DNA from 3 places in the Variovorax nitratireducens genome. Region 2 is predicted to be linked to each of the others. Evidence: predicted binding sites of a transcription regulator. Region 2 holds the regulator's gene; each other region holds the start of a gene.
The links. The regulator FNR, encoded in region 2, switches genes on or off when oxygen is low (the NO sensors DNR and NnrR bind a similar motif). The targets are predictions, from matches to a motif close to TTGATNNNNATCAA.

Region 1 (10,415 bases), on a different contig from region 2:
AGGCGTTGGAGAGAGCCCGCTATGCCGAGCATCTCGCCCAGTTCGGCCGCTTCGCGGTCGATGCGCGGGATCCGAAAGAACTGCTGGAACTTGTCCCTGCGATCGCGGCCGAAGCGCTCCAGGTCGAGACAGCCGAGATCCTGCTGCTGGAACCCAGCGGCCTGGAGTTCCGGGTTGCCGCCGTCACCGGCCCGCTGCAGGATCTCGCTGTCGGCGATCTAATTGCCAATGCGCCCACCTCGCCCTCCGGCAGCGTCATCGCCGATGGCAAGGCACTGCTGGTGAACGACTACGCGCAGCAGCACCGCTTCCGGCTGGCGCCGCGCGCCGTCGAGCGCGGGCTGGCGAGCGAACTCGCCGTGCCGCTGTCGGATCGCGGCCGCACGATCGGCACCCTGGCCGTGCGCTCGCGCACCCCCAAGCGCTTCGGCGACGACGAGTTGCGCTTTCTCGATTCGTTGTCGAGCCTGCTGGGAACCGTGCTGCAGCGCGCGACCAGCGAAGAGGCACTCAACCATGCGCAGCGGCTCGAAACCGTCGGCCAGCTGACCGGCGGCGTCGCACACGACTTCAACAACCTGCTGACCATCATCTCGGGCAACCTGCAGGTGCTCGAGGACGCGCCCGCCTATGCTGCCGATCCGTTGATCCAGCAACTGGTCGGCGCCGCTGCGCGCGCCACCCGGCGCGGCGCCGAACTAACCAGCAAGCTGCTCGCGTTCTCGCGCCGCCAGGTGCTTCAGCCCACGATCGTCGACACCGCCGCCCTGCTGCATTCGCTGACCGACATGCTGCGCCGCACGCTGGATCAACGCATCGTCATCACGCTCGATGCCGAAGACGCGCTGTGCCTGGCGGATCCGGGGCAACTCGAATCCGCACTGTTGAACGTGGCTATCAACGCCCGCGACGCGATGCCGCTCGGCGGCACGCTCGCCTTCACCTGCCGCCTGGTGCCGTCGCTGCCGTTGAACCTCGATGCCGAGCGCGAACCGGCCGAGGCGCACGGCTATGTGGCGATCTGCATCTCGGACACCGGCGACGGAATGCCCGAAGCCGTGAAGGAGCGCGCCTTCGAGCCCTTCTTCACCACCAAGGAGACGGGCCGCGGCACCGGTCTCGGCCTCTCGACGGTCTATGGCTTTGCCAGGCAGTCGCGCGGCGCCGTCAGTCTCGACAGTGCACCCGGCGCGGGCACGAAGGTGACGCTCTATCTGCCGCGCGCAGAAGGCGACGGTGTCGCCGACGAAGCCTTCGACACCGCGGCGCCGGGCAGCGTGCCCGCGGGACTGCGCGTGTTGCTGGTCGAGGACGACGCCGAGGTGCGAAGCGTGGTGCAGCGGTTTCTGGCCTCGATGGCCTGCGAAGTCGTCGCTTGCGCCGATGCCGAAGAAGCATTGCGCGTGCTCGCATCGGAGCCGGGCATCGGGCTGCTGCTCACCGACATCCTGCTCGGCGCCGGCATGCGCGGCACCGAACTGGCGGACGCGGCGCGCACGCGGCGGCCTGGCCTGCCGGTGCTGCTGATGTCGGGCTATTCGAGCGAGTTGCTCGACGAGCCGCAAGGCCGGGAACTGCTGCGCAAGCCTTACACGCGCGTCGAACTCGAGCGCGCCATGGCGCGGGTGCTGAACGCGGCTCAGTGAAGCGCGGCCGCGCTCATCGGCGCGGCGCTGCGCATGAAGCTTGTCAGCGCCTCCACCTGCGGGATATGGATGTCGCGCCGCCCCTTCTCGGTGAAGCGGATCACGTCGCCCCGCGCCATCCGCGACAGCGCGCGGCTCACGCTCTCCAGCGTCATGCCGAGGTAGTTGCCGATTTCGGCACGCGTCATGCGCAGCGTGAACTGGTCGGTACGCAGGCCGCGCTGCGCCAGCGCATCGGCCCAGTAACGCAGGAAGCCGGCCACGCGGGCATCGGCGGGCAGCGTGCACAGCGACAGCATGGAGTCGTGGTCGCGCGTGAGTTCGCGGCTCATGGCCTCATGCAGCGCGGTGAGCAGCGCCGGCGTGCGAATGGCCGCCTGGAGCAATGCGTCGTAGCGGATGGCCCAGACCTCGCCGGTGTCCATCGCGACCGCGTCGCAGCCGTACTGTGCCGTCGCGATGCCGTCGAGGCCTAGCCAGTCGCCCTTGAAGTGGAGGCCGACCACCTGTTCGCGCCCTTCGCCCGACAGGTTGACCATCTTGAAAAAGCCCGAACTCACGACGTAGAGGCAGCCGAACTGCTGCCCCACCTGGTAGACCGTGTCACCCGCGCGGACGATGCGCCGCTGGATCGGAACGCTGTCCTGCAGCAGTTGCAGCATGTCGGCGATGCGCCGCACGGCTGACCGGTGGCCCTGGGTAACGCTTGTTGCTTCGGTAGTCATCGCTTGTTGTTCCTTGCAGATCGATGGCTTGAAGCTTAGAAAACCGCGGTAACTGGCGCGCCAATGCGGCCGCCCCCTCGGTAACAGTGCGTGAATGCTTTGTGTCCGGTCGGTATCGACGGGTGCGGGATGCCGGATTGTTGACGCCGATCAAGGCCTGGAGCGCAGCAAGCAATACCTTCGCTGGTGTGGAATCCGTTCTCACCCCTCCTTCTCACCGCCCGTCACCGGACGACCCACCGGCCGCGGAAGACATCCTGGCGATCTTTGCCGCGGCCCGGCGCCTGCGTGCTGATGCCAGCGCGGGCACGCTCGGCCAGCCGCTACGCGGCAAGAACCTGGCGCTGCTGCTCGAAAGCCCGCCCGGCGAGGCGCAGTCGGCCCTGCATCGCGCCGCGCTGGAACTTGGCGCCCGGGTCGCCGAAGTCCGGTTCGCCGACCCGGGCGGGTCGGCCTTCGTGCAGGACGACATTCGCGGCCTGGCCCGAATGCTGGGGCGCATGTACGACGCGATCGACTGCGCCGCACTGGCGCCGGCCACCGTGCGCCAGATCGAGCAGGAGGCGGGCGTGCCGGTCTACGCCGGACTGGGCCTGGACGACCATCCGGCAAGGGCGCTGGCGGATCTCATGACCCTCTGCGAGCATCGGCCGGCGCCAGGCGCATCGATCCGCTTCCTCGGCGACCCGACAACGCCGCGGGCACGCGCCTTCCTGCGGGCCGCGCGGGAGGTCGGCTTGGCGGAATCTGTGGATGCGACTCTCGTGGTGGACGCGGCCCATGGTTCGCACTGGTCGCTGTGCGGGCCGGCCGGCCCGCTGGACGCGCTTCGGCGTTCGGAAAACCACCGCTGCATGATGCAGACCCTGCTGCTCGAGACAATCGTCAAGGCCTGATCGGGGGCGCTCCGCGGCTTACGGCTCGGGCCGTTTCCATAGCCAGACGGCGACCACCGCCATGAGGAGCGGTACGCCGACCTTCACGACGGTCGGCGCGGGGGTGAAGAGCAGCGCTGCCGAACTGAAAGCCATCATCCCGGACGCGACCCACTTCGCGCGGCGCGGCACTGCGCCACCCTGCCGCCATTGCCGGATGTACACGCCGTAGCGGGGGTGTTCGAGCAGCCACTGCTCCAGCGCAGGCCAGCCGCGGCCGCCCGCCCAAGCGGCCGCCAGCAGAAAGGGCACCGTCGGCAGAATGGGCAGCACGACGCCGAGCAGGGCGAGCGCGAGAAATGCCAGTGCCAGCACCCGCCAGAGCAGCTTCGCGATGGGACGCATCGACCCATGGTAGGCCAATCGCCCGCCGAAGGCGGATGACGGGCCGCAGGCTTGCGCCAGATCAAAGGCGCCGTCACACGCCCGCACTAGGCTTGCAGTGCCGATACCGAAACCATGACGCACCCCAGCATCACCATCATCTGCCACGAACACCAGGCGCTGTCGGCGATGCTGCGCTCGATCATCCTGCTTCTGGATGGACATCGGCGGCGGAACACGCTGCCCGACTTCGATGCGCTGCAGGCCATGCTGTTCTACGTCGACGAGTTCCCGGAGAAGCTGCACCATCCCAAGGAGAGCCAACTGCTCTTCCCCAAGCTGCGCGGGCGCAATGCCCGGACCGACGCGGTGCTCGACCGCCTGGATCGCGACCATGCACATGGCGAGCAGGCGATCCGCGAACTCGAACACGCGCTGCTCGGATTCCGGATGATGGGTGCCACCGACCAGGGCGAAGCCCGCCGGGACAAGTTCGAGACCTTGATGAAGCAGTACGCCGACTTCTATCTCGACCACATGCGCATCGAGGAAACCGAGATCCTGCCGCTGGCCATGACCGTCCTCAGCGACGACGAATGGGCCGAACTCGACGCAGCGTTCCTGCAGAACCGCGACCTGCTCGCAGGCTACGAGGCCGACGAGGCCTACCGGCCGCTTTTCGGGAAGATCGTCGACACGCTGCAGGCTTCGGGCAGTGTCGGCTCGGTGCTCGAAGCCTTCGCAGGGGTCGCGCGGCCGAAGTTCCCGCCACATCATTGACAGGGTGCACGCGTTGACAGACGCGTCGCTGCTGGTCACGATGCTCCTTCCTGCACACGGGCAACCGGCTGCCCGGCGCCAGCGCCTCACCCCTCCACCGGACACCGAAAGCCCCCCAATGATTTCCAGCTTCAACGATCTGCTGCGCGCTGCGCGCGAACAGCCGCAACCGCAGCGCCTGCTGTTCGTCTTCGCCACCGCGGGCCTGCCGGACGACGCGACGCCCGAACAGCGCGAGCGCTTTGAGGCCGGCCAGGGCGGCACGCTGACGCCGCTGATGTGCGTCGACAAGACACCCGAAGAACTGGACTCCTTTGACACGCTGCGCGAAGAGTCGCGGGAGTTCGGCCAGACCTGGGATCTCGTCTTCACCGCCGCGATCTCGGGCAGCGCCGGCCTCGGGCCGACCAGCGCGCAGGCCGAAGCGCCGCTTCAGCGCATGGTCGAATCGATCAAGTCCGGCGGCATTGGCGACTTCGTCGCCTTCGACGGTGCGGGCCAGGCCGTGCAGATTGGCTGAACCAACCCGGGCGCGATGCCGCCCGCTCAGGCCGCGTTGACGCCCAACGAAAGCGCGGCGTCCTGCCGCGTCAACAACCGGGCCAGCAGTTCGCGCACGCTGCGGATCTGCTCGCCGAACGGCAGCGTGCCGACGCCGCGGAAGAACAGTCCCTTCTTCACGTCGCCGCGCAGGGCGGCAGCCAGTTGAGTGTCGATGCAGAACTGGCCCCAGCCGGCCAGCCCGTCACGCAACCCGCATTGGGCCAGGCAGTCGAAGGCAAGCGTGCAGCGCGGCTTGACGTGCGCCACGCTCTGCAGCTTTGCCTCGGCCTTCAGGTAGCCTTTCAGCCACTGGGTTGCCACGGCGCGCGCGGGCAGGCCGGCCACGCTCGTGAATTCGACCAGATCCTCGTCGCGTGCCTCGGCCAGCACGCGCTTGAATTCGGGGTGTGCATCGCACTCCTGCGTGACGGCGAATGGCGTGCCGAGCTGCACGGCGGCGGCACCCAGCGCCTGCACGCGCGCGATGTCCTCGAAGCAGCGGATGCCACCGGCCGCGATCAGCGGGATCTCCTTCTCGATGCCCGCGGCGCGCAGGAAGGCGAGCGACTGCGGAATGACGTTCTCGAAGTCAAAGCGCGGGTCGGCCAGGTCGGCGATCTTCGCTGCGCCGAGGTGGCCGCCGGCCAGCCTCGGGTGTTCGATCACGATCGCGTCGGGCAGGCGCTTCCTGCGCTCCCACTTGCGCACCAGCAGCTGCACGCCGCGCGCGTCCGAAAGGATGGGCACGAGCAGCGCGCCGGGGTGATCCTGCGCGAGCTCGGGCAGGTCGAGCGGCAGGCCGGCGCCGACCACCACGGCATCGATCCCGCATTCGAGCGCACGCGTCACCGAGGGAGCGTATTCGCCCACCGCGCGCATCACGTTGATGGCGAGCAGGCCGCGCCCGCCCGAACGCTCGCGCGCGGCATGGATCTCACGCGCCAGCGCTTCCAGGTTGGCCGCGTTGATGTCTTCCTTGGCGCGGCGCGTGGCGGCCGCTCCCGGTGCCAGTTCGCGCGTGAGCGCCATCAGATCCGGATGATGGCGGCGCAGGTCGACCGACGAAATGGTGCCCATCGCGCCAAGCGCCGCGACGCTGCCGGCCAGCCGGTGCGCCGACACGCCGACGCCCATGCCGCCCTGGACGATCGGCAGCAGGGTTCGCTCACCCAGGCGCAGCGGCTTCAGGCCGCATCCGCGCAGCAACGCATTCAGTTGATCGGCGCTGGCGGCGCTGTCTGCGGCGTGGGTGGTTCGGTCGATGTGGAGGGCAGTGGTCATGTGGGCAGCGGCAAGGCGCATGTGCGCCGCATCTGTGGCAATCGTTCACGGTAGTGCCTCGCTGCGAACGCGGTTTTGACCAAGGTCAAACTTGCGCTTCGCTGCGCGGCGCCGGCCCGAGTGCTTCGTCGATCTCGTTGAAGATGCTGGTGCCGCTGCCGTCGTCGACCGCTGCGTGGTCGAACGGGCCAGTACCGCTGTGGTCGGCATCGGACGCCGGCACGAAGCTCCCACTGCGCAGGTCGAAGACATGCACCTCGCCCTCCTCGATCACATAGTGCCAACCGTGCAGCGCGAGCCGGCCCGACTCGACGCGCTCCCGTACCATCGGGTAGTCCATCAGCCGCTCCAGCTGCAGCACGACGCAGCGCTGCTCGGTGCGGCGCAGCGCTTCCGGCGTCACCTGAACCGGCAGCACGGCCTCGCGCGCGAGGTCGAGCCAGGCCGCAAGGTTGGGCGCCTGCGGCAGGCTCTCTTCGTACAGCGCCCGGATGCCGCCGCAATGGCTGTGGCCGCAGACGACGATGCGCTCGACGTTCAGGCGGAGCACGGCGAACTCGATCGCGGCAGCCGTTCCGTGATAACCCGCCGAGCCATCGTGCGGCGGCACGAGCGCGCCGACGTTGCGGACGATGAACAACTCGCCGGGCCCGGTGCCGGTCAGCAGATAGGGCACGAGGCGCGAATCGGAGCACCCGATGAACAGGATGTTCGGATGCTGGCCGTCCCGCACCAGGCTCTGGAACCGATCCTGCACACCGGGAAAATAGTCGTCGTGGAAGCGCCTTAGTCGCAGCAGCAGATCGTCAGGCATCGTGCGCCGCCTGCCGCGCTACTGGACCAGCGGCGTCTCTGCCGCGTCGAGATCCACGCCCTCGACCACGGCCTGGCCGGCCAGCACCTGAAGGCACTGGCGCAGCGCCGTCACATAGGCCTGCTGGCGCAGTGCCATCGAGACCGCGCCCCGCACCGACTCGAAGGACTGGGGCTCGCCGCCCTCGCGCTCCAGCACCTCCACCACGTGCAGGCCGAAGCGGCTGTGCACCAGGCGCGGCAGGACGCCGACCTCGACATGGCCGAAGATCTCGCGGGCAAACTCGGAGGCACAGTCGGCCGGGATCAGCCATCCCAGCTCGCCGCCCTGTTCGCCGCTCGGACAGTTGGACAGCTCGCGTGCGGCGCGTTCGAAGCCAGCGCTTGCGCTGCCATTCGATTTGCCGTCGTGGCAGCGGACATCCAGCAGGCAGGCCTCGGCGCGATTTCGCAGTGCCACCACGTCCATGCCCTGCGTCACTGCGAACAGCACATGCCGCAGCAGCACGCGCTGGCCCGTTCTGTAGCGCGCCGGGTGCGCAGCATGGTGGCGCCGGCAGGCCTCCTCGGACGGGTCGGGCAACTGCAGCTCGCGCTCCAGCCACGCATCGATGGCCTGGGACGCGGCCTCGCTGAGCATGCCGTCGCCGGACGCGATATCCGTGGGCGCCAGCAGCCCGCCCTGGATGGCGGCCTGGCGCAGCAGCTCGGAGCACGCGCGCTGGCGCAGTTCCTCGACCGACAGCACCTCGGCATCGCCGTGCAGGAGCACGCCATTGATGCGCGCCACCCGGGGCAGCGCAGCCTGGGATGCTTGGCCAGCGTCCGATTTGAAGGTTTCGACATTCATGAAGGTTTTCTCCTGGGGCTCAGAGGCCGGCGCGGGGCTCGCGCGGCTCGTTGTGGCCGGCCGGCACGTTCAGCCGGCGGCTGCGGACGACCTGGGGTGACCGGAACAGGAAGCGAACCGTCCCGAAGCCGCTCCACACATGCACCAGCCGGCTGAACGGGAACAGCAGGAAGATCGTCATGCCGAACACGATGTGGAACAGGTAGGGCCAAGGCAAGGCGGCCAGCGCGGTGGCATCCACCGGTCGCAGCGTGACGATGCGCTGCGCCCAGTCCGCCAGGATCAGCATCACGCTGCCATCGGCATGCGCCCACGAAAATGGCAGCGTGATCAACCCCACAACAAGCTGAATCCACAGCACCACCAGCACCGCGATGTCGGTGGGATGGCTGGTGAGGCGGATGCGCGGATCGAACACGCGCCGGTACAGCAGCAGCGTCAGACCGACGAAGCACACTGCGCCCGCGATGCCGCCCGCCACGACGGCCAGCATCTGCTTGGTCGCCGCACTCATGAAGATGCCGTAGACGCTGTGCGGCGTGAACAGTCCGACCATGTGGCCGAAGAACAGGAACAGCACGCCGAAGTGGAACAGGTTGCTTCCCCAGCGCAGCGTGCCGGCCCGCAGCATCTGGGAAGAGTCGCTCTTCCAGGTGTACTGGTTCTGGTCGAAGCGGATCAGGCTGCCGAGCACGAACACCATGAAGCAGACATACGGATAAACCTGGAAGAGAAATCCATACATGCCTTTCATGACGATGCTCCTTGTGCCATGTCGCGCTTGCGCACGATGTGAATGGGTTGTGCCTGCCCTGGCTTGGCCTGGCCCTTGGTAGAGCAGCCATCGAACACGAACGGTTCGGCCCAGCTCTCGTCGAGCGCCTCCTCGGCCGGCGGCTTGACCGGCTGCGCCTTCTCGCCGGCCAACTCGAGCAGCGCGCCGAGCACGCTGGCGTAGGCGCTGCCCCGATGCTGCAGGGCACCGAAGATGGCATTGAAGATGTGCGCCATCTCGCCGAGGAAGGCGCGCGCCTCGCGCACCGGCTGCGTGGAGACAAACTCCAGCACGGCCGGCAGGTAGTCGGGCAGTTCGCCCTCGGCCAGGATCAGGCCGGCCTTCTCGTAGGTCTGCCCCAGGTCGATCATGGCCGGGCCGCGTTCGCGCGAATCGCCGTGCACGTGCTCGAACAGGTGCAGGGAGGTGCCGCGGCCCCGGTCGAACAAATCGACGTAGTCGGACTCGGCCTCCAGGGCATCGGCACGCGACAGCATGTCCATCAGCGCATCGAGTTCGGCCAGGCGCGAGTGCGACAGGACGTGCTCGTCCTGCAGCAGCGCGCGCATCTCCGGCAGGTCGCTGCGCAGTTGCGCATCCGGGTAGCCGAGCACCGCCGCGAGCACGCGCAGGCTCTTCGTCATCGGACGCTGGGAGTTCAGTGCAAACATGGTCAGACCTCCGCCCGGATGGGAATCGTGCGCTTCTTCTCGCTGCCGAACAGGCTGACCTCGCTGGTGCCTTCCGAGCATCCGTTGCCGAACGTGAAGCCGCAGCCGCCACGCACGTTGAAGGTGTTCTCCGCGTACTCGCGGTGCGTCGTGGGGATCACGAAGCGGTCCTCGTAGTTGGCGATCGCCATCACCTGGTACATCTCCTCGACCTCCGCCTGGGTGAGTCCGACCTGCGCGAGCACGGCGTGGTTGATGCGCCCGTCGACATGCTTCTCGCGCTGGTAGGCGCGCATGGCCAGCATGCGTTCGAGCGCCTTCACGATGGGCACGGTGTCGCCCGCGGTCAGCAGGTTGGCCAGGTACTTGACCGGAATGCGAAGCTGGTTGACGTCGGGAATCTCGCCGTTGCTGCCCACATGCCCCGCATTGGCCGCGGCGCTGATCGGCGAGAGCGGCGGCACGTACCAGACCATCGGCAGCGTGCGGTATTCGGGGTGCAGCGGCAACGCCACCTTCCACTGCACCGCCATCTTGTAGACCGGGCTGTTGCGCGCTGCCTCCATCCACTTGTCGGGGATGCCGTCGAGGCGCGCCTGCGCGATCACCTTCGCATCGAACGGGTCGCAGAAGATGTCGAGCTGCGCCTGGTACAGGTCGCGGTCGTGCTCGACGCTCGCGGCCTCCTGGATGCGGTCTGCGTCGTACAGCAGCACGCCCAGGTAGCGGATGCGGCCGACGCAGGTCTCACTGCAGACGGTCGGCTGCCCGGCCTCGATGCGCGGGTAGCAGAAGATGCACTTTTCGGCCTTGCCGCTCTTCCAGTTGTAGTAGATCTTCTTGTACGGGCAGCCGCTCACGCACATGCGCCAGCCGCGGCACTTGTCCTGGTCGATCAGCACGATGCCGTCTTCCTCGCGCTTGTAGATCGAGCCCGAGGGGCACGACGCGACGCACGCCGGGTTAAGACAGTGTTCGCACAGCCGCGGCAGGTACATCATGAAGGTGTTCTCGAACTGGCCGAGCATGTCCTTCTGCATCTTCTCGAATCCGTCCAGGTTCTTGTCCTTGC
Region 2 (10,415 bases):
GCAACTGGTCGGGCGTGACGTCTATCTGCGCGAGGGTTGCTACAACTGCCACTCGCAAATGATCCGGCCGTTCCGGGCCGAGACGCTGCGCTACGGGCACTACTCGGTGGCCGGCGAGTTCGTCTACGACCATCCGTTCCAGTGGGGCAGCAAGCGCACCGGTCCCGATCTGCACCGCGTCGGCGGCAAGTACAGCGACGAGTGGCACCGCATCCACCTGAACAACCCGCGCGATGTGGTGCCCGAGTCGAACATGCCCGGCTACGCCTGGCTCGACAAGGCGCTGGTGGACGGCGCCACGACCGCCACCCATATGACCGCGCTGCGCCGCGTCGGCGTGCCCTATACCGACGCGCAGATCGCTGCCGCACCGGCCGACGTCGCAGGCAGAACCGAACTCGATGCACTGGTGGCCTACCTGCAGTCGCTCGGCCTCGCACTCAAGTAAAGGAAGCACGATGGACGTCACCACCCTGCGCATCGCGGCCACGCTGGCCTCGTTCGCCACTTTCATCGGCATCGTCGTCTGGACCTACTGGCGTCGCAACGCCAGCGCCTTCGACGAAGCGGGCCAGTTGCCGTTCGAACAGGACTGAGGCCGCACCATGAGCGATTTCATCGGCGACTTCTGGTCGCACTACGTCACGGTGGTCGTGCTGGTCAGCATCCTGGCCTGCGCGCTGCTCCTGTGGGTCACGGCCCGCACGAGTGCCCCAACCGGCGGGGACAACACCACCGGCCACGTCTGGGACGAAGATCTGCGCGAGATGAACAACCCGCTTCCGCGCTGGTGGGTGGGCCTGTTCGTGCTCACGATCGTGTTCGGACTGGGCTATCTCGTGGCCTACCCGGGCCTGGGCAGCTATGGCGGCGAGCTCGGCTGGAGCACCCGCAGCGAGTACGCGGGCGACGTCGCGGCCGCCGACCGTGCGCTGGAGCCGGTCTATGCGAAGTACTCCGCGATGGCGCCCGAACAGGTTGCCGGCGACCCGGGCGCCAGGGCCATCGGCGAGCGCCTGTTCCTCAACAACTGTGCGCAATGCCACGGCTCCGACGCGCGCGGCAGCAAGGGCTTTCCGAACCTGACCGACGCCGACTGGCTGCACGGCGGCAAGCCCGACAAGATCGTGGAGACCATCACGCAGGGCCGCACCGGCGTCATGCCGCCGATGGCGGCCGCAGTCGGTACGCCGGACGACGTGAAGAACGTGGCCAACTATGTGCTGAGCCTGTCGGGCAGTCCGCACGACTCGCTGCGCGCCGGGCTTGGCAAGAGCAAGTTCACCGCATGCGTGGCCTGCCACGGCATCGGCGGCGTCGGCAACCAGGCGATGGGCGCCCCCAACCTGCGCGACAACATCTGGCTCCATGGCTACGGCCAGGAAGCCATCATCGCGATCATCAACACCGGCAAGACCAACCAGATGCCGCCGCAGCAGGGCCGGCTGACCGAAGCGCAGATCCAGGTACTCGCGTCCTATGTCTGGGGCATGTCCAACAAGGCCGCCGCGGCGCCCTGAAAGCCATGGCCGAACCGCTGCCCGCCGCTTCGCCCTTGCGCCCGCGCAAGGTCATTCCGATCGTCGCGGTGGAGCAGGGCAGCGGGCTCTATGCGGCCCACCAGAAGATCTACCCGCGCAGCATCAGCGGGCTGTTCGCGCGCTGGCGCTGGGCCATGGTGTTCCTGACGCAGCTCGTGTTCTACGGCCTGCCCTGGGTCGAGTGGGGCGGCAGGCAGGCGGTGCTGTTCGACCTCGGCGCCCGGCGCTTCTACCTGGGCGGTCTGGTGCTGTACCCGCAGGATCTGATTTACCTAACCGGGCTGCTCGTGATCTCGGCGCTCTCGCTGTTCCTGTTCACGGCGGTGGCGGGCCGGCTCTGGTGCGGCTACGCCTGCCCGCAAACCGTCTATACCGAGATCTTCCTGTGGGTGGAGCACAAGATCGAAGGCAACCGCGTCGCGCGCATGCGGCTCGACGGCGAGCCGTTCTCGCTCGAAAAGCTGGTCAAGAAGTGGTTCAAGCACATCGTCTGGCTGGGCATCGCGCTGTGGACGGGCTTCACCTTCGTCGGCTACTTCACACCCGTGCGCGAGCTCGGCATGGAATTCCTGCAGACCCGCATGGGCTCGTGGGAGGTGTTCTGGGTGTTCTTCTACGGCTTCGCCACCTACGGCAACGCGGGCTTCATGCGCGAACAGGTGTGCCAGTACATGTGCCCCTATGCGCGCTTCCAGGGTGCCATGTTCGACCGCGACACGCTGATCGTGAGCTACGACGTGGAACGGGGCGAGCCGCGCGGCTTGCCGGCCAAGGGCCCGCAGCAAGCCCGATCTGGCGACTGCATCGATTGCGACCTGTGCGTGCAGGTGTGCCCCGCCGGCATCGACATCCGCCAGGGCCTGCAGTACGAATGCATCGGCTGCGGCCTCTGCGTCGACGCCTGCAACACCGTCATGGAAAAGCAGCACCGGCCACACGGGCTGATCCGCTATGCCACGCAGAACAGCATGGCCGGGCACTGGTCCAGCGGGGAGATCCGGCGGCGCGTGCTGCGGCCCCGCGTGCTGATCTACACCGGCGTGCTGGCGGCGCTGTGCCTCGGGTTGCTGGCCAGCCTTGTGGTGCGCATGCCGCTCAAGGTCGACGTGGTGCGGGATCGCGCGTCGCTGGCCCGCATCGCCGAGGGCGGACGGCTCGAGAACGTCTACCGCCTGCAGATCATGAACGCGACCGAGCAGCCGCAGCGCTACAGCATCGAGGCGACCGGCCTCGAGGGGCTGTCCGTGCTCCCGGCGGAGCCGGTGGAAATCGAAAGCGCCCAGTCGCGCTGGGTGGCGGTGCGCCTGCAGATTCCGTATGGCAGCGCGGCACCCGGCTCCCACACCGTGCACTTCGGCGTGCGCTCGGCCGATGGCAGTGCGCAGGTGTCCGAAAAGGCCGCTTTCCTGGTACCCCGTTGACCCGGAGGAGACAAAGATGAAAACAATGAACGAGCTAGAACCCGCACCGCCGGCGCCGGCCGCCCCCTGGTGGAAGTTCCCGCTGGTGTGGATGGTGATCGCGGGGCCGGCGTGTGTCGTCGTCGCCGGCTTCGCCACGCTGTGGATCGCGCTGGCGATCCCCGATCCCGTGGTCGCCGAGGACTACTACCGGCAGGGCATCCAGATCAACCGCACGCTGGCCGACAAGAAGCTGGTGCCGGCGCAAGTCGGGCGCAACCACGCGGCGACGCCCGGCAACGACATGCCCGCGCCGAAGCGGGCAGCGCCGTGAACGCGCGCACGGCGCTCTGGATCCTGTGGCCCGGCTTCCTGCTCGCCTGCAGTTTCGAACTGCTGGTGTTCGCGCTGGTCGATCCGGCCGATCTGCGCTGGGGCAGCGAGTCGCTCGGCCTGTCGCGCCAGGCGGTCTACACGATCGGCTTCTTTGTGTTCTGGTTGCTGGCCGCGGCTTCGAGCGCGCTGACCATGCTGCTGGTGTCGATGCCCAGGCGGGAAATCAGCAAGCAGCCGGAGTGACGATGCGGTGCAGCGCGTCGGGCTCGACGATGCGCACATGGCGGTTGTCGACCTCGATGATGCCGTCGGTGACGAACTTCGACAGCGTACGGCTCACGGTCTCGAGCTTCAGGCCGAGGTAGCTGCCGATCTCCTCGCGCGTCATCCGCAGGACCAGTTCCGATTGCGAGAAGCCGCGCGCATGAAGCCGCTGCACCAGGTTGAGCAGGAAGGCGGCCAGCCGCTCTTCGGCCCGCATGCCACCCAGCAGCAGCATCACGCCATGCTCGCGCACGATTTCGCGACTCATGATCTGGTGCACGTGGCGCTGCAGCGAGGTGATCTCGCGCGAGAGTTCCTCGATGCGGTCGAACGGCATCACGCAGACTTCGGAGTCTTCCAGCGCCACTGCGTCGCAGGTGTGGTGGTCGTTCACGATGCCGTCGAGGCCGATGATCTCGCCGGCCATCTGGAAGCCGGTGACCTGGTCGCGGCCGTCTTCGGTCGCCACGCGGGTCTTGAACACCCCGGTGCGAATCGCATAGAGCGAGGTGAAGCGCTCGCCGCTGTGAAACAGCGCCTCGCGCCGCTTCACCTTGCGGCGCGTCGCCACGATGTCGTCGATGCGATCCAGCTCGGACGGCAGCAGCCCCACGGGCATGCAGAGTTCGCGCAGGTTGCAGTTCGAGCAGGCAACCTTGATGGTTTGGGGGGTCATGTCAATGGGGCTCTCTTTGTGCGATTTTCCGTTCCTGCCTGTGCAGGTGAGTTGATTCAGGTCAATGAAACTTCGGCGGGTCGGCCGCACAGTCGATGGGTCATGCCCTCGATTTCAACCGCCGTTTTGTCCCCGCCCGTGCCGCCGTTGTCGAGCGCCTTGCTGCGGCGCTTCGACGTCGCCGGGCCGCGCTACACCTCCTATCCCACGGCCGACCGTTTCGTCGAAGCCTTCGGTGCCGACGCCTATGCGCAGGCATTGCGCCAGCGCGGCAACGGGGCCGTTGCACGCGCGCTGCCGCTCTCGCTCTACGTGCACATTCCGTTCTGCGCCTCGCTTTGCTACTACTGCGCGTGCAACAAGATCGTGACGCGCCACCGCAGCGAGGGCCGCAACTACCTGCGCTACCTGGCACGCGAGATCGACCTGCAGGTCGCACAGCTCGGCGCCGGTGCGCCGGTGAGCCAGCTGCACCTGGGTGGCGGCACGCCGACCTTTCTGGACGACGCGAGCCTGCGCGAACTCATGGATCTGTTGCGCGACGCCTTCACCCTGGCGCCGGACGGGGAGTACGCGATCGAGGTCGATCCGCGCACGGTGGACGAGGCACGGCTCGCCGTGCTGGCGGAACTCGGCTTCAACCGCCTCAGCTTCGGGGTGCAGGACTTCGAGCCGGCCGTGCAGCAGGCTGTGCACCGCATCCAGCCGGCCCAGCAGGTGTTCGACCTGGTGGCAGCGGCCCGCCGGCTCGGCTTCGCATCGACCAACATCGATCTGATCTACGGCCTGCCGCACCAGACCGTGAAGTCGTTCGACCGAACGCTGGCGCAGGTGTGCCACCTGCGCCCGGATCGAATCGCGTTGTATGCCTACGCGCACTTGCCCGAGCGCTTCAAGCCGCAGCGGCGCATCAATGCCGCAGACCTTCCCGCGCCCGCTGCCAAGCTCGAGATGCTGTCGCGCTCCATCGCGGCACTCACCGCGGCGGGGTATGTGTACATCGGCATGGATCACTTCGCGCTGCCCGGCGATGCGCTGGCCGTGGCCCGGCGCCAGGGCCGGCTGCATCGCAACTTCCAGGGCTACAGCACGCAGCCCGACTGCGACCTGGTCGCCCTCGGCGTCTCCGCCATCGGGCGCATCGGCGCCACCTACAGCCAGAACGCCAAGACGCTGGAGGAGTACTGCGACCACATCGACCAGGGCCGGTTGCCGGTGGTGCGCGGGCTTGCACTGTCGCGCGACGACGTGTTGCGGCGCTCGGTGATCATGGCGCTGATGTGCCAGGGGCGGGTGGATTTCGAATCGATCGCGCTGGCCCACCTGATCGACTTCCGGCGCCACTTTGCGGAAGAACTGGCAGCGCTGGCCCCGCTCGAAGAAAAGGGCCTCGTGGCGGTGAGCGACCGCGCCATCGAAGTCACGGCCACCGGCTGGTTCTTCGTGCGGGCCATCGCGATGGTGTTCGACCGCTACCTGCAGGCCGATCGCAACCGCACGCGGTTCTCCCGCATCATCTAGCACGACCGGCTGCCACCATGCAAACCGCACTGGCCGCCTCGGCTTTCCTGATGGGTCTGGCCGGCGGCCCGCACTGCGTTGCCATGTGCGGCGCAGCTTGCGCCGGCGTGGTTCGCATCGTGCGCGCGGCGCCGAACGGCGGCGTGGCCGCACTTTCCACGGACGACGGTGCGGGCCGCATGTTGCTGCTGCAGACCGGGCGCATCGCGGGCTATGCCGCCGGCGGGGCGCTGGCCGCGGCGGCGGTGGGCAGTCTTGCCGTGGCCAGCGAGCACGTTGCCCTGCTGCGCCCGGTCTGGACGATGCTTCATGTGGCCGTGCTGGCATGGGGCGTGGTGCTCGCCGTGGCGGGGCGGCAGCCGCGCTGGGCGCACCGCGCGGGGGGCTGGCTCGCAACGCGCCTGCGGCCCCTGAACGGTTCTGCCCCGGGGCTGCTTGCCACCGGCGCGCTGTGGATCGCGATGCCCTGCGGGCTGCTGTATTCGGCGTTGATACTGGCGAGCCTGGGCAACGGGCCGGCGCAGGGCGCACTCGTCATGGCCCTGTTCGGTGTCGGCAGCGGGATCTCGTTGATGCTGGCCCCTTGGCTCTGGCAACGCCTGCGCTGGGGCCTCGGTTCAATGCGGCAGGTCTGGGGCACCCGCGTGGCGGGCGTGTTGCTGGCGGGCGTCGCGTCGCAGGCACTCTGGATAGACCTGCGGCACCAGATCGAAATCTGGTGCCGCTGAGAGCGGGACCGATGCCGCGAGCCGGGGTCGGGCGTGCGGGGCCTCATGCCGGGTTGCGTTCAAGGAACAAGGAACCCTGGCCTTTGGCGGAAGTTGCTGCTCGCGCTGGCGCTTCGTGCTTGACGTTTCGGGATAGGGCCTGTGCGGGAGGGGCGTTGGGGTTAGGCCGCTGGCGGCGGGTGGCCCCTTCCGCGAATGTCCCCCGGCCTGCGGCCTCCTCCTTTATTTCGCTGCAGGGGCCACCCACCACCAGCGGCCTTGGGCACGCTCTGCGTGTTCGGCGCGAAACGGTCACTTCGCTTCCAGGATCAGGGCGGTGGGGCACGCTGCGCAGCGAAATAAAGGAGGAGGCCGCAGGCCGGGGGACATTCGCGGAGCAGCGTGCCCCGCCGCCCTGAGCCCACCCCGGAACCCCAGACCCTCAGCGCTCAAATCAAACGTCGGACGCTGCGAATGCAAGGCCGTATCAGCCGCGCAAGCCCTTCCAGAGCATGTAGGCCGCCAGCACATACAGGATGCTCGCGAACACCCGCTTGAGCTTTTTCACGGGCAGGCTGTGCGCGGCTTTCGCGCCCAGCGGCGCGGTGAACACGCTGCAGATGGCAATGACCACCAGCGCCGGCAGCCAGATGTAGCCGAACGAGCCGGACGGCAGCCCCTGCACCGACTGGCCGCTCGCGATGTAGCCGACCACGTTGGCCACCGCGATCGGGAAGCCGAGTGCCGCGCTCGTGGCCACCGCGTTGTGGATCGCGACGTTGCACCAGGTCATGAACGGCACGCTGATGAAGCCGCCGCCCGCGCCGACCAGGCCCGAGAGAAAGCCGATCACGCCGCCCGCGGCAAGCTGACCGCCGGTGCCGGGCATCTGCCGCGTGGGCTTGGGCTTCTTGTCGAGGAACATCTGGGTGGCCGAGAAGCCCACGAACAGCGCAAAGAAGATCGCGAGCGCAGTGCCCTTGAGCAGCGCGAAAACGCCGAGGCTGCCGACCAGGCTGCCGATCACGATGCCGGGCGACAGCCGCTGCACGATGTCCCAGCGCACAGCGCCGCGCTTGTGATGGGCGCGCACGCTCGAGATGGAGGTGAAGATGATGGTGGCCATCGACGTGGCAATCGCGATCTTCACGGCGAGATCGGCCGGCACGCCGCGCTGGCCCATGATGATCGTGATGAACGGCACCATCAGCATGCCGCCGCCGATGCCCAGCAGGCCTGCGAGAAATCCGGTGCCGAGGCCGAGCGCGGCGAGTTCGGCGATCAGCAGGGGTTCGAGCATCATGGTGACAACGCGCCTCCGAAAAAAAGACGGCCCCGGATGAGGGGGCCGTCGTTTCATGAATAGGTGTCTGCAGGTGGGTGCCGAACCCGCATCCTGAACCAGGGTTCAGGTGGGCGAGGGCAGCAAGACTTCGGGTTCATCTGACGCGAGATGATCACGCCCGTCAAGCAATGTACCAAGCCCGGCTCCGGAGAGCATTGGAACAAGGAAATATAAAGCTCGACACGCACTGCAGACAGGGCGGATTTTACGCCGGCAACGTGCCGCGGATGCCGCCGATCAGAGCAAATGTCCGTCGCCGGCGAGGGCGCTGTCGAGTCGGTGCAGCAATTGCGACAAACGCGGGTCGTTCGCATCGGAATCGCTTGACATGGCCGTCGCCGTTGGTACTGCAACCGGCGCCACCACCGCAGCCGGTGTCGCTTCGGCCTGCACCAGATCGAACGCCAGGTTCAGCGAGGCCAGCACCGCGATGCGGTCGCGTGCCTTCACCTTGCCGGCGTCGCGGATCTTGCACATGGCGGCATCGACCCGCTCGACCGCGCTGCGCAACTGCGCCTCCCCGCCCTCGGGGCAGCCGAGCAGGTAGCTCTGGCCCATGATCTGAACTTCGATCTGCTTCATCGTCTGGATTTATTCGGTTGCGGGTGGTTCGGCCGGCAGCCGCTCGAGCATGGCGTCGATGCGCGTGCGCGCCGCCGCGAGCCGCGACTTCAGCGCGTCACGCTCGCGCGTGAGCGCATCGACCTGTTCCTGCAACAGCGCATTGGTGCGTTGCACCTCTTCGTGGCGCACGAGCAGACGTTCCACTCGCTCGGCGATCTGGTCGATGGGGCTGGGGGCGGACATGGTGGGCGATTGTAGGTTCCCCTGCTTGCAAACACTTTCAAATTAGAATCCGGCCCGTTGGTGCTCGCGCCGCGGTTCACGCGGCACAGTTCAACGGGAAGCAGGAGTCGAGGCCCCCACAGGGCCGAAGCCACCTGCGCTGCCCCCGCAACGGTCAAGCAGACGGCGCCCGAAGCTCACGCTTCCCGCGCCACTTTCATCTCATCAAGCCACTGGGCACCCTGAAACAGGTGCCTGGGAAGGCAGATGAAAGCAGGACTGCCAGCCCGGATACCGGCCAACGAGGCGGCTGCCGCATGCGTCAAGCACGAGGCAGCCATACGTCCAAGCACCGGCGGGGAAGCCGGTGCAGGGCATTCGTCTGCGAGTTTCTTTTTCCATGATTTCCTGCGATTCCACCGCTTGCGCTCCCGTGCGTGCTTCCGCGCTCGCGCTTGCCATTTCCGCCGCGCTCGGCGCACTCGCCACCCCGCCGCTGCATGCCCAGACGCAAGCGCCGGCAGAACCCCGCGCGCTGCCCGAAACCGTGGTAACCGCGAGCCGAACGCCGACCCGCGTCGACGATCTGGTGGCCGACGTCGTGGTGATCGACCACGTGCAGATCGAGCAGATGGGCAGCCGCACCCTGACCGAGATTCTGGCGCGCACGGCCGGCGTGCAGGTCGCGGCCAACGGCGGCGCAGGCAAGACAAGCAGCGTGTTCATCCGCGGCACCGAAGCACGCCACACGATCTTGCTGATCGACGGGGTACGCTACGGCTCGGCCACGGCCGGGGCGCCCTCATGGGACAACATTCCGGTCGACATGATCGACCGCATCGAGGTGGTCAAGGGCCCGGCCTCGGCGCTCTACGGCAGCGACGGCGTCGGCGGCGTGGTGCAGATCTTCATGCGCAAGGGCCAGCCCGGCGAGACCTCGTTCCGCCCCCGCGTGTCGACCACCATCGGCAGCGAAGGCTACAAGCAGACCACGGCCGGCTTTTCCGGCGCGAACGACGCCTTCACCTATTCGCTGGACGTTCAGCGCACGCGCGACAAGGGTTTTTCGGCCACCAACGCCAAGGTGGCCTTCAACAACTACAACCCCGACCGCGACCCGTTCAACCAGGACGCGGCCAACTTCTCGCTCGGCTACCAGATCAACCCCGACTGGAAGATCGATGCCGGCATGCTCTACGCCAACGGCACCAACTACTACGACGACGGCAAGTACCGCAACACCTACGGCAAGCTACGCACCGAGACGCAGTACCTCGGCGTGCAGGGCAAGCTGCTGTCGAACTGGACGACGCAGTTCCGCGTGTCGCGCGGCACCGACATGACGCGCGCCATAGTCGCCGCGCCGTCGAGCCTGCCGGGCCTGTTCGAGACCTCGCAGGAGCAATACACCTGGCAGAACGACATCGTCACGCCGATCGGCACCGTCGTGGCCGGGCTCGAGCGCCGCGTGCAAAGCGTCGACAGCAGCATCAAATACACCGTCACCGGCCGAACCATCGACTCGGCGTTCGTCGGCCTGAGCGGCAGTGCCGGTGCGCACAGCTGGCAGGTCAATGCGCGGCGCGACGACAACTCGCAGTTCGGCGACAACAACACCTGGTTTGCCGGCTACGGCTATCGCATCTCGCCCAACTGGCGCGTCAACGTGTCGCACGGCACCAGCTTCGTGGCGCCGTCGTTCAACCAGCTCTACTTTCCGAACTTCGGCAATCCCGACCTGAAGCCCGAGGAAGGCAAGAACACCGATGTCGGAGTCACCTGGACTGAAGGCGCGCACACCGTCAAACTGGTCGCGTTCGACAACAAGATCCGTGGCTT
Region 3 (10,415 bases), on a different contig from region 2:
GTCGCCTCGAACAGGATGGCGCCGAGCACGCGGCGGCCGTCGAACGCGGGGCTGGCCACGATACGACTGCGCATCGCGTGCACGAGGTCGAACATCTCGGCGTCGCCCTGGTAGGCGCTTTCCTCGATGCCGTACAGCTTGAGCGCCTTCGGGGTGCTGCCGCCACTCTGATCCAGCGCGGCGATGAAGCCGTTGCCCTTGGAGACTTTGTCGAGTTGTTCCTGATTCACTGCGTCGCTCTCTCTCGTTCGTGGCCGTTGACACGGCGGTAGGGGGGTGGTGCAAGATTGTATCGGCGGGCCCGGATCGGCTCGATCGGCTATTTCGGCTATTTCCCGGTGTCTGGCGGGAGCCCCAGGAAAGCCAGCACCGGCGGCAGCACCGGGCCGCCCAGCCACCGCAGCGGCTTGGCCACGGCAACGATCAGCGTGATGTGGCCGAGGTCGTCGAACTCGCGCGTCTGCACCGGCACGCCCGCTGCCTGCAATCGGGTCGCCATCTGCCCGGTATTGCGCACCGGATTGACCACCTTGTCCTCGCGCGCCACCAGCAGCAGCGCGCGCGGCGAGGCGGCCGAGGCATGGGTCAGCGGCTGCGAATCCGGCGGCGTGGCCGGCCAGTTGAAAGCCACCTGCGCGTCGGGGTTCACGATCGGCAGGAAGTCATAGGGGCCGGCCAGCCCGATCCAGCCGGCGAGCTGCTTCGGGCTCGCACCCACCGCGTCGAGCCAGCGCGCGTCGAGCGCCACCATCGCCGTGTTGTAGCCGCCCGAGCTGTGGCCCATCACATAAACCTGATTCGGGTCGGCGCCGAGCCGCGCCGCGTTGTCGAGTGCCCATTTGACGGCGAGCGCACTGTCCTGCACGAACACCGGGTACTTGAACGCGGGCGACCGGCCGTAGTCAGGCAACACGACCACGGCGCCGCGCGCTGCCAGCGCCTCGCCGACGAACCTGAAGCTGGCACGCTCACCGGTCGTCCAGGTGCCGCCATAGAAGAAGACGACCAGCGGGCGCTTGCCCTCGGCGGGCACGGTGCTGGCCAGCGGCCGGTAAACGTCGAGCTGCTGGCGCGGCGCCGGCCCGTAAGACACGTCGCCCTCCAGCGCGTAGGTGTCGCTCGGCACCACGCGATTCAGCAGCTTGACGGGGGAGCAGGCGGCCAGCAGCACGGCGGCAGCGGCAATCAGCAGCGCGGGGCGCGGCTTGGGAAGGGGGTTTCTCATGGGGCAGGTACGCGCGGCGAGCCAAAACGGTTTCGCCAGCATGCGCATTGCCGCCGGCCGCACCGGTAGGACGCGGCCGGGCTTTGTGCCGACGGCGTCAGGTCGCCCGGCAGATCTTGAGCATGTTGGTGCCGCCGGGTGCACCCATGGGCTCGCCGCAGGTGATCGCATAGACGTCACCGCTCTGCACGATCCCGCGCTTCTTCAGATGCGTCTCGGCCTGCTCGAGCGCCGTGTCGCGGTCGCTCTCCGGATCCATCAGCAAGGGGCGCACGTTGCGAAAGAGCGCCATTTTGCGTTGGGTGGCAAGGCGCGACGTCAGCGCATAGACCGGGATGTGCGCCGCATGCCGGCTCATCCAGAGCGGCGTGGAGCCCGACTCGGTCATGGCCACGATCGCCTTGGCGCCGAGGTGGTGCGCGGTGAACAGCGCACCCATGGCGATCGATTGGTCGATGCGGTTGTAGGTGTGGCCGCTGAAGTCGGTGTCGAGTGTCTTGTCCTCGGCCTGTTCGGCCGCTTCGCAGATGCGGCTCATCTCCTGCACGGTCTCGAGCGGGTAGCGGCCCGAGGCGGTTTCGGCCGAGAGCATCACGGCATCGGTGCCGTCGAGCACGGCGTTGGCCACGTCGCTGACCTCGGCGCGGGTGGGCACCGGGTTGGTGATCATCGATTCCATCATCTGCGTCGCGGTGATGACCACCCGGTCCATCTCGCGCGCCATGCGGATCATCTTTTTCTGCAGCGCCGGCACGGCCGCGTTGCCGACTTCCACCGCGAGGTCGCCGCGCGCGACCATGATGCCATCGCTGGCGCGGATGATTTCTTCCAGCTTGGGGATTGCCTCGGCGCGCTCGATCTTGGCGATCAGCCCCGGCTTGTGGCCGAATTCGGCCGCCGCCACGTTGCAGAGCTGGCGCGCCATTTCCATGTCGGTCGCATTCTTCGGAAAGCTCACGGCCACGTAGTCGGCCTGGAAGCTCATCGCGGTCTTGATGTCCTCCATGTCCTTGCCGGTCAGCGCCGGTGCCGTGAGGCCGCCGCCCTGCTTGTTGATGCCCTTGTTGTTGGACAGCTCGCCGCCGAGCCGCACGGTGGTGTAGACCGCGTCGCCCTTGACCGCATCGACGATCAGCACGATCAGTCCGTCGTTCAGCAGCAGCCGGTCGCCGGCCTTCACGTCGCGCGGCAAGTCCTTGTAGTCGAGGCCGACGGCGTCCACGTCGCCGAGCTCGGTGCGGGCGCCGTTGAGCACGAACTTGGCGCCGGGTTCGAGCCAGATCTTGCCCTCGGCAAACTTGCCGACGCGGATCTTGGGGCCCTGCAGGTCGGCCATGATCGCGACCTCGCGGCCGGTGCGGCGTGCCGCCTCGCGCACCATGAGCGCGCGGTCGATGTGATCCTGCGCCTTGCCGTGGCTGAAGTTGAGACGCACCACGCTGACCTTGTTCAGGATCATCTGTTCCAGCAGCGCCGGGTCGCTCGAAGCGGGCCCGAGAGTGGCGACGATCTTGGTGGCGTGGCGCGGAATGCGGGGGTCGTTCATTTGTCTCTCGCTGTTGGTTTGGCTTTGCTGCCTTTGACGCAATTCTCACATGCGGAAATGACAGCGCACGATACGGCAAGTTCAGCCGGCAATCGGCCGGATGTTGATTTTCGTCATGGCCGGTGCGCGCCGGACACGCTACGGTTCGACCATGAACGCCCTGCCTGACTCCGCCCTGCCCCTGCCCGTGCCGCCTGAAGCGCCGCTGCCGCACCGCAAGACCCTTCGTTCCTGGCTCATCCCGCTCTCGCAGCGCAGCACCGTGCGGGCGCTGGCGTTGCTCGCCTTCGATTACACGCTGTTCATGGCGCTGCTGACTGCCGCGGTGTGGCTCGAGTCCGGCTGGCTCAAGCTGCTGTGCGGGCTGGCCACGGGATTCGTGATCGGGCGCCTGTTCATCATCGGGCACGACGGCTGCCACCACAGCCTGACGCCGCACCGGGGGCTGAACCGGTGGCTGGGCCGAATCGCCTTCCTGCCATCGCTCACGCCGTTCAGCCTGTGGGACATGGGGCACAACGTGGTGCACCACGGGTTTACCAACCTGAAGGGCGTCGACTTCACCTGGGCGCCGCTCACGCAGGCCGAGTACGGTGCGTTGTCGCCGTCGCGCCGCTTCATGGAGCGCGTCTACCGCAGCGGCTGGGCGCCCGGCCTCTACTACATGGTCGAGATCTGGTGGCACCGCATGGTGGCGCGCGACAAGTCCGGCAAGGCCGAACGCCCGGTGTTCTCGCACGATTGCTGGCTGGTGGGCAGTTTCGGCACGGTCTGGTTCTGCGCGCTAGCGGCGGCGGCGCTGGCCACCGGCCAGTCGGTGCTGCTGCTGGTCGCCACGGCGTTCGTGGTGCCGCTGCTGTTCTGGTTCGCAATGATCGGTTTCGTGGTCTACGTGCACCACACGCACGTGAAGGTGAGCTGGCACGACGACCGTGCCGCCTGGCAGCGCGCGCAGCCTTTCGTCTCGACCACAGTGCACCTGACGTTCCCGCTGCGAATCGGCTCCCTGCTGCACCACATCATGGAGCACACCGCGCACCACGTGGACATGAGCATCCCGCTCTACAAGCTGAAGGCGGCGCAGGCGCGCCTCGAGGAACTGCTGCCGAACCGCATCGTGGTGCAGCGCTTTTCATGGGGCTGGTATTTCGGCACCGCGCGCAGTTGCAAGCTCTACGACTTCACGCGCCGGTGCTGGACGGATTTCAAGGGCCGGGCGACCAGCGAGCCACGCGCCGCGCCGGCCTGAGCCGGCCGCGGCGACGCAGCTCAGCCGGCGGCGCGCTGTTCCAGGATCTGCAGCGCCGGCAGGGTCTTGCCCTCGAGGATCTCGAGGAACGCGCCGCCGCCGGTGGAGATGTAGCCGATCTTGTCTTCGATGCCGTACTTGGCGATTGCGGCCAGCGTGTCGCCGCCGCCCGCGATCGAAAAGCCCGGGCTGGCCGCGATGGCCTGCGCGATGACCTTGGTGCCGTTGGCGAAGGCATCGAACTCGAACACGCCGACCGGGCCGTTCCAGACGATGGTGCCGGCTTCGCCAAGTTGCGCCGCAAGCTGCGCTGCGGTTTGCGGGCCGATGTCCAGGATCAGGTCGTCTTCAGCCACGTCGCTCGCCGCCTTCACCGAGGCCGGTGCATCGGCCGCAAAGGTCTTGGCCGTGACCACGTCGACCGGAATCGGCACGGCAGCGCCGCGCGCGCGCATCGCTTCGATCACGGCTTTGGCCTGGTCCAGCAGATCGGGTTCGGCCAGCGACTTGCCGATCGGCAGGCCGGCCGCCAGCATGAAGGTATTGGCGATGCCGCCGCCGACGATGAGCTGGTCGACCTTCTCGGCCAATGCCTTCAGGATGGTCAGCTTGGTGCTGACCTTGGAGCCCGCGACGATCGCCACCAGCGGGCGCTTCGGCGCGGTGAGGGCGCGGGTGATGGCGTCGATTTCAGCCGCCAGCAGCGGGCCGGCCGAAGCCACCTTGGCGTATTCGGCGATGCCGTAGGTGGTGGCCTCGGCGCGGTGCGCGGTGCCGAAGGCATCGTTCACGTAGATGTCGCAGAGCGCAGCGAGCTTTTGCGCCAGCGCCGGGTCGTTCTTCTTCTCGCCCTTGTTGACGCGGCAGTTCTCGAGCAGCACCACCTGTCCGGGCTTCACCTCGACGCCGTCGACCCAGTCGGCCAGCAGCGGCACATCGCGGCCCAGCAGCTCGCCCAGGCGGGCAGCCACGGGCGCCAGCGAATCGGCAGGCTTGAAGGCGCCTTCGGTGGGGCGGCCAAGGTGCGAGGTGACCATGACGGCAGCGCCCGCGGCGAGCGCCTGCTGGATGCAGGGCACGGAGGCGCGGATGCGCGTGTCCTCGGTGATGCGGCCGGTGTCGTCCTGCGGCACGTTGAGGTCGGCGCGGATGAAGACGCGCTGGCCGGCAACTTTGCCTTGGGCGCACAGATCGGTAAAGCGGATGACGTTCATGCACCCGATTCTAGGAGCGCCTACCAGCCGAGCCACAGATGCAGCGGCAGGTAGACCGCCATGCCGACCACGATGGTGCCCAGCACGCCGCGGCGCCAGAAGTAGTACGCGGCGCCGGCCGCGGCCGCAAAGAGCCGGCCGTCCTGCCAGGTCGAGACGAAGTGTCCCTGCGTCATGACGATCTCGGGAATCACCACCGCCGCCAGCGCGGCCACCGGTGCGTAGTGCAGCGCCCGGTGCGCCCAGGGCGGAAAGCCCCAGGGCCGGTCGAGGATGAAGAAGAAGCAGCGCGTGAGCACGCTGACGCCGGCCAGGCCGACGATGATCAGCAGCGTCCAGGCATCCGTCACACCCTTCACGCCTCGTCTCCTTCGTTGGGATCGAGCCCGAGCTGCCGCTCGAACCAGAAGCAGAGCAGCACCGCAACGCCGATGCCGACCACGATGTTGAGCTTGAGCGGCAGGCTGTAAGCCGCCACCGCAGTGCCCCCCGCGATGGCGATGGCCAGCATTCGCAGCCGGCTGGTGGCCATGGAGCAGAGGATGCCCACCAGGCTCAGCACGCCCGCGAAGCCCAGGCCCCACGCCAGCGGAATGAAGTTGGCCAGCGTCACGCCGAGCAGGCTGAGCGCCATCCACGAGCACCAGGTCACGCAGTAGCCGCCTGCGAGGTAGGCCTCCTGCGCGGCGCGACCTGCCGCGTCGTCGGCCGGCACCGGGTAGCGGCGCGTGAACAGCGCATAGCTGAGGTCGGCTGTCAGGTAGCCGTTGACCAGCCGGCGCCAGCGCGGCAGGTGCATCAGATAGGGCCGCAGGTGCAGGCTGAACACCACAAAGCGCAGGTTCACGCAGAAGCCCGTGGCCAGAATCACCCAGCCTGGCGCACCGCCCACCAGCAACGGGATCGCGGCGAGCTGCGAACTGCCGGCGTAGACCAGCAGCGTCATCGCCACCGCCTCGACCACGCTCATGCCCGACTGCACCATCGCCACGCCGGTCATCAGGCCCCAGGCCGAGATGCCGAGCGCGAGCGGCGCCATCTCGCGGGCGCCCTCGCGAAACGTGGGCTGGTTGCGGACGCTGGCGAGGAAGAACACCCGTCAGAGCCCGAAAACCTGGCCGGCCTTGACGTCGAAGCCGCGCAGAAAGTCGGCGGCCGCCAGGCGTTTGCCGCCGGCGCGCTGCAATTCCGTCATCAGCACGACCGAGTTGCCGGCCGCCACCGCAATGCCGCTGGGCGCTACGGCCAGAATGGTTCCGGGCTTTTCGCCGGCCGCGCCGGACTGGACGCGGGCCGCCCAGAACTTGACGGCCTCGCCGTCGAGTGGGCTGGTGGCGCCGGGAAAGGGGTCGAAAGCGCGAATGCGGCGCACGATGGCCTCTGCCGGCTGGCACCAGTCGATCTTCGCTTCGTGCTTTTCGACCTTGTGGGCGTAGGTCACGCCTTCGGCCGGCTGCGCGACGGGCTTCAATGCGCCGGCTTCGGCCAGACGCAGCGCCTCGATGACCAGCCGGCCACCCACGTCGGCCAGCCGGTCGTGCAGCCTCGCCGTGCTGTCGTCGCCAATGGCCAGCGCCTCGCGCAACAGCATGTCACCGGTGTCGAGGCCGGCGTCCATCTGCATGATCGTGATGCCGGTTTCCAGGTCGCCCGCCTCGATCGCGCGGTGGATCGGCGCGGCGCCGCGCCAGCGCGGCAGCAGGCTGGCATGGATGTTCAGGCAGCCCAGCCTGGGCACGTCCAGCACCCATTGCGGCAGGATCAGGCCGTAGGCCGCGACCACCATCACGTCCGCACTTGCGGCGCGCAGCGCTTCGGCCGCCGCAGCTGCGTCGTCGGGGTACTTTCCGTCGAGACGCAGGCTGCGCGGCTGCGCGACCGGCCAGCCGTGTTGCTGCGCCAGTTCCTTGACCGGGGACGCCTGCAGCCTGAGGCCGCGGCCGGCGGGCCGATCGGGCTGCGTCAGCACCAGCGCGATGTCGTGGCCCGCGGCGGCAAGCTGCGCCAAGGCAATGGCGGCAAAGGCGGGGGTTCCCGCAAAAATGACTCTCAAACGGTGCTCGCAGACTTCAACGGATCAGAATTTCGAGGGACAGATCGTCACCCACGTTGTAGTACTGCACCAGGCCCTGGGGGTCTACATAGATGTAGAGCAACCGGCGTGTGTTCTGCGCCTTGTAGCGCCAGGCCCAGACCCCACCGTCGAAGGACGACACGCGCGTGATCTCGAAGGGGCGGCCATACGTCCGCAGGATGTCGGCCTCGCGCCAGACGCCGGGCCGGATGGTGCCGGCGAACAGGCCTTCGTCGAGTTCCTGCCGCACCGAGAACACGCGGCCGGCGGCGTCGACATCGACGTTGTTGACCTCGAAACCCGAAGGTGCGCGCGAATACTGCAGACGCTCGACGCCGCTCGGCAAGGCGTAGACGGCGGTGGGTGTGCCCAGCCGCTGCAAGGCTTCGGCCTTGCTGGTGTTGGGTGGCAGGCGGGTCGGTTCGCTGATGCAGGCCGTCAGTGCGAACGCCAGCGCCACCGAGGTGAGCCCTCGCGCGCCACGCAGCACGGTCATTCGCGCCCTTCGCGCTGTTCCTCGCGCTGCGCCTTGAGCAGCTTGCTCTTGATGCGGTTGCGCTTGAGCGGCGAAAGGTATTCGACGAACACCTTGCCGAGCAAATGGTCGAGTTCGTGCTGGATGCAGACCGCGAGCAGGCCTTCGGCCTCGACGGTGCGAAGCTCGCCGTCGAGGTCGAGCGCGGTGCACCGCACGGCGGTGGCGCGTTCGACCCCGTCGTAGATTCCGGGCACCGAGAGGCAACCCTCTTCGTTCAATACTTTTTCGTCGCTGGCCCAGACGATCTCGGGATTAATCAGCACCAGCGGTTCGTTGCGTTCTTCCGACACATCGATCACCACCAGCCGCTCATGCACGTCGACTTGGGTGGCGGCGAGCCCGATACCATGCGCGTCGTACATGGTTTCCAGCATGTCGGCCACCAGGGACTTGATGCGCGCATCGACGCCCTGCACCGGCTTGGCCACCGTGTGCAGACGCTTGTCGGGGAAACTCAGAATGGGTCGTTTGGCCATGAAAGCGTGCGAAAGTTGTGGCTATTTTCGCCAATTCCGCGACGGCGCGCGGCGTCCGAAAGGGATAAACGTTGCCCAATCAAGGGCTTCAGCGCAAAATTCGTTGCAAATTGTGAGGATTCGTTTCGCCCGGCGTGGCGCAGTGTGTGCACACCATCAAACCATGAAAACAACCCGAATCAACGCTCGCCTGCGCCCCAACATCCTTGCCACGCTTGGCGCACTGGCACTGCTCGGCAGCGTGACCGTCGCCAACGCACAGAACTATCCGGTCACTCCAGCGCAGCGCGCGACCGCGCAGCAGACTGCCCAGACCGGCATTCCGCTGAGCGAGTTGAACCCGAACGCGCCCGACGAATACACGGTCAAGTCCGGCGACACGCTCTGGGCCATTTCGCGCCTGTACCTGAAGAGCCCGTGGCGCTGGCCCGAGCTCTGGGGCATGAACCTGCGCGACATCGCCAATCCGCACCGGATCTACCCGGGCCAGGTGCTGTTCCTCGACAAAACCGGCGGCCGTGCCCGCCTGACGCTGCGCCGCGGCGTCGGCTCGGGTGATGGCGGCACCATCAAGCTGTCGCCGCGCACCCGCCAGGACACCGTCACGGGGCTGGCGCTGCCGACGCTGAATCCGGCGCTGATCGAGCCGTTCCTCAGCGAGCCGATCGTGGTCGACGAAGACACCCTCAAGACGGCTCCGCGCATCGTGGCGGGCAATGACAGCCGCGTGCTGCTGGCGCGCGGCGACCGTGCCTATGCGCGCGGCGAGCCGAATGCGCCGCTGCTCGAGAAGGCCGGCCCGATCAACCAGTTCCGCGTGTTCCGTACGGCCACGCCACTGAAGGATCCCGCCACCAGCGAAATCCTTGGCTACGAAGCGCAATACGTCGGCAAGGCCCAGTTGCAACGCAGCGAGTCGACCCAAACCATGATGGAGGGCGGCAAGGAGGTCACGAACGTGGTGCCCGCCACCATCGACATCGTGGCCGCGCGCGAAGAAATACGCGCCGGCGACCGCCTGCTGCCCGAGCCGCCGCGCCAGCTGCTGAGTTACACGCCGCGCGCGCCGATCGACACCATTACCGATGGGCGCATCGTCTCGGTTTATGGCAACGCAGTGCAGTTCGCCGCCCAGAACCAGGTGGTGGCGATCAACAAGGGCACCCGCGACGGCATCGAAAGCGGCCACGTGATGGCCATCCTCAAGAACGGCGAAACCATCGTCGACCGCACGGGCGGCGGCAAGGAAACGCTCAAGCTGCCGAACGAACGCATCGGCCTGCTGATGGTGTTCCGCCCGTTCGAGAAGGTCTCTTACGCCCTGGTGCTCGAGATCAACGACACGCCGAAGGCCGGCGACCTGCTCGTCAACCCATAATCCCGCGCGGCTGTCGTGGAGCGCGCAGAACTCGCGGGCTGGCTGCGGCTCACGCTGACGCCGGGCATCGGCAACAGCGCGGCGCGCAAGCTGCTGGCGGCTTTCGGCTTGCCGGCCGCCGTGTTTGCCCAGCCGCTGGCAGTGCTCGCGCAGGTGACCACCGACGCCCGGGCCGCGGCGCTGCGCGAGCCGCCACCGGCACTCGATGCGCTGGTGGATCAAACCTGGCAGTGGCTCGACGGCACCGATGACACCGGAGCCACCCGCCGCATCGTGACCCTGGGCGACCCGGGCTATCCGACGGCGCTGCTGGAAATGGCCGACCCGCCCCTGCTTCTTTACACGCTGGGCGCCCCGGCTTTCGACCTGACCCAGCTGGGCCGCAGCCTCGGCGTGGTCGGCAGCCGCAATCCGACGCCGCAGGGCGCGTCGAACGCGCGGGCGTTTGCGCGCTCGCTCGGCGAGGCGCAGATCGTCGTCGTGTCGGGGCTGGCGCTTGGCATCGACGGTGCCGCGCACGAGGGCGCACTCGATGCAGCCGGCGACGCGCCGAGGCTTGCCACCGTTGCGCTGGTCGGCACCGGGCTGGACCGTGTCTACCCGGCGCGCCACCGCGATCTGGCGCGGCGCATCGTGCGGCAGGGCATGCTGATCAGCGAGTTTCCGCTGGGCACCCCGCCGCTCACGCAGAATTTTCCGAAGCGCAACCGGCTCA

Region 1: the regulator FNR is predicted to act here: its motif matches at 3,703-3,716, upstream of ACSFA8_RS09550 (hemerythrin domain-containing protein).
Region 3: the regulator FNR is predicted to act here: its motif matches at 2,875-2,888, upstream of ACSFA8_RS08190 (fatty acid desaturase).

The regions. Positions count from the first base shown of each region.
Region 1 covers NZ_JBPJZO010000003.1:53,164-63,578, forward strand. Annotated here, with positions in the region: gene ACSFA8_RS09530 (PAS domain S-box protein) at 1-1,646, shown strand, start outside; gene ACSFA8_RS09535 (Crp/Fnr family transcriptional regulator) at 1,640-2,371, opposite strand; gene ACSFA8_RS09540 (Rossmann-fold NAD(P)-binding domain-containing protein) at 2,512-3,267, shown strand; gene ACSFA8_RS09545 (YbaN family protein) at 3,286-3,651, opposite strand; gene ACSFA8_RS09550 (hemerythrin domain-containing protein) at 3,766-4,410, shown strand; gene ACSFA8_RS09555 (ribonucleotide reductase subunit alpha) at 4,529-4,930, shown strand; gene ACSFA8_RS09560 (NAD(P)H-dependent flavin oxidoreductase) at 4,957-6,234, opposite strand; gene ACSFA8_RS09565 (carbonic anhydrase) at 6,320-7,048, opposite strand; gene ACSFA8_RS09570 (peptidylprolyl isomerase) at 7,067-7,897, opposite strand; gene narI (respiratory nitrate reductase subunit gamma) at 7,917-8,651, opposite strand; gene narJ (nitrate reductase molybdenum cofactor assembly chaperone) at 8,648-9,343, opposite strand; gene narH (nitrate reductase subunit beta) at 9,346-10,415, opposite strand, start outside.
Region 2 covers NZ_JBPJZO010000004.1:257,071-267,485, forward strand. Annotated here, with positions in the region: gene ccoO (cytochrome-c oxidase, cbb3-type subunit II) at 1-448, shown strand, start outside; gene ACSFA8_RS13315 (cbb3-type cytochrome oxidase subunit 3) at 459-596, shown strand; gene ccoP (cytochrome-c oxidase, cbb3-type subunit III) at 606-1,520, shown strand; gene ccoG (cytochrome c oxidase accessory protein CcoG) at 1,526-2,962, shown strand; gene ACSFA8_RS13330 (FixH family protein) at 2,988-3,275, shown strand; gene ACSFA8_RS13335 (hypothetical protein) at 3,272-3,520, shown strand; gene fnr (fumarate/nitrate reduction transcriptional regulator Fnr) at 3,501-4,217, opposite strand; gene hemN (oxygen-independent coproporphyrinogen III oxidase) at 4,320-5,738, shown strand; gene ACSFA8_RS13350 (sulfite exporter TauE/SafE family protein) at 5,756-6,466, shown strand; gene ACSFA8_RS13355 (sulfite exporter TauE/SafE family protein) at 6,933-7,748, opposite strand; gene ACSFA8_RS13360 (cell division protein ZapA) at 8,028-8,372, opposite strand; gene ACSFA8_RS13365 (DUF904 domain-containing protein) at 8,382-8,597, opposite strand; cobalamin riboswitch at 8,639-8,893, shown strand; gene ACSFA8_RS13370 (TonB-dependent receptor domain-containing protein) at 9,010-10,415, shown strand, end outside.
Region 3 covers NZ_JBPJZO010000002.1:595,437-605,851, reverse strand. Annotated here, with positions in the region: gene ACSFA8_RS08205 (fructose bisphosphate aldolase) at 1-230, opposite strand, end outside; gene ACSFA8_RS08200 (alpha/beta hydrolase) at 329-1,225, opposite strand; gene pyk (pyruvate kinase) at 1,323-2,771, opposite strand; gene ACSFA8_RS08190 (fatty acid desaturase) at 2,923-4,020, shown strand; gene ACSFA8_RS08185 (phosphoglycerate kinase) at 4,041-5,234, opposite strand; gene ACSFA8_RS08180 (AzlD domain-containing protein) at 5,255-5,593, opposite strand; gene ACSFA8_RS08175 (AzlC family ABC transporter permease) at 5,590-6,273, opposite strand; gene fmt (methionyl-tRNA formyltransferase) at 6,334-7,287, opposite strand; gene ACSFA8_RS08165 (hypothetical protein) at 7,304-7,804, opposite strand; gene def (peptide deformylase) at 7,801-8,322, opposite strand; gene ACSFA8_RS08155 (LysM peptidoglycan-binding domain-containing protein) at 8,486-9,700, shown strand; gene dprA (DNA-processing protein DprA) at 9,716-10,415, shown strand, end outside.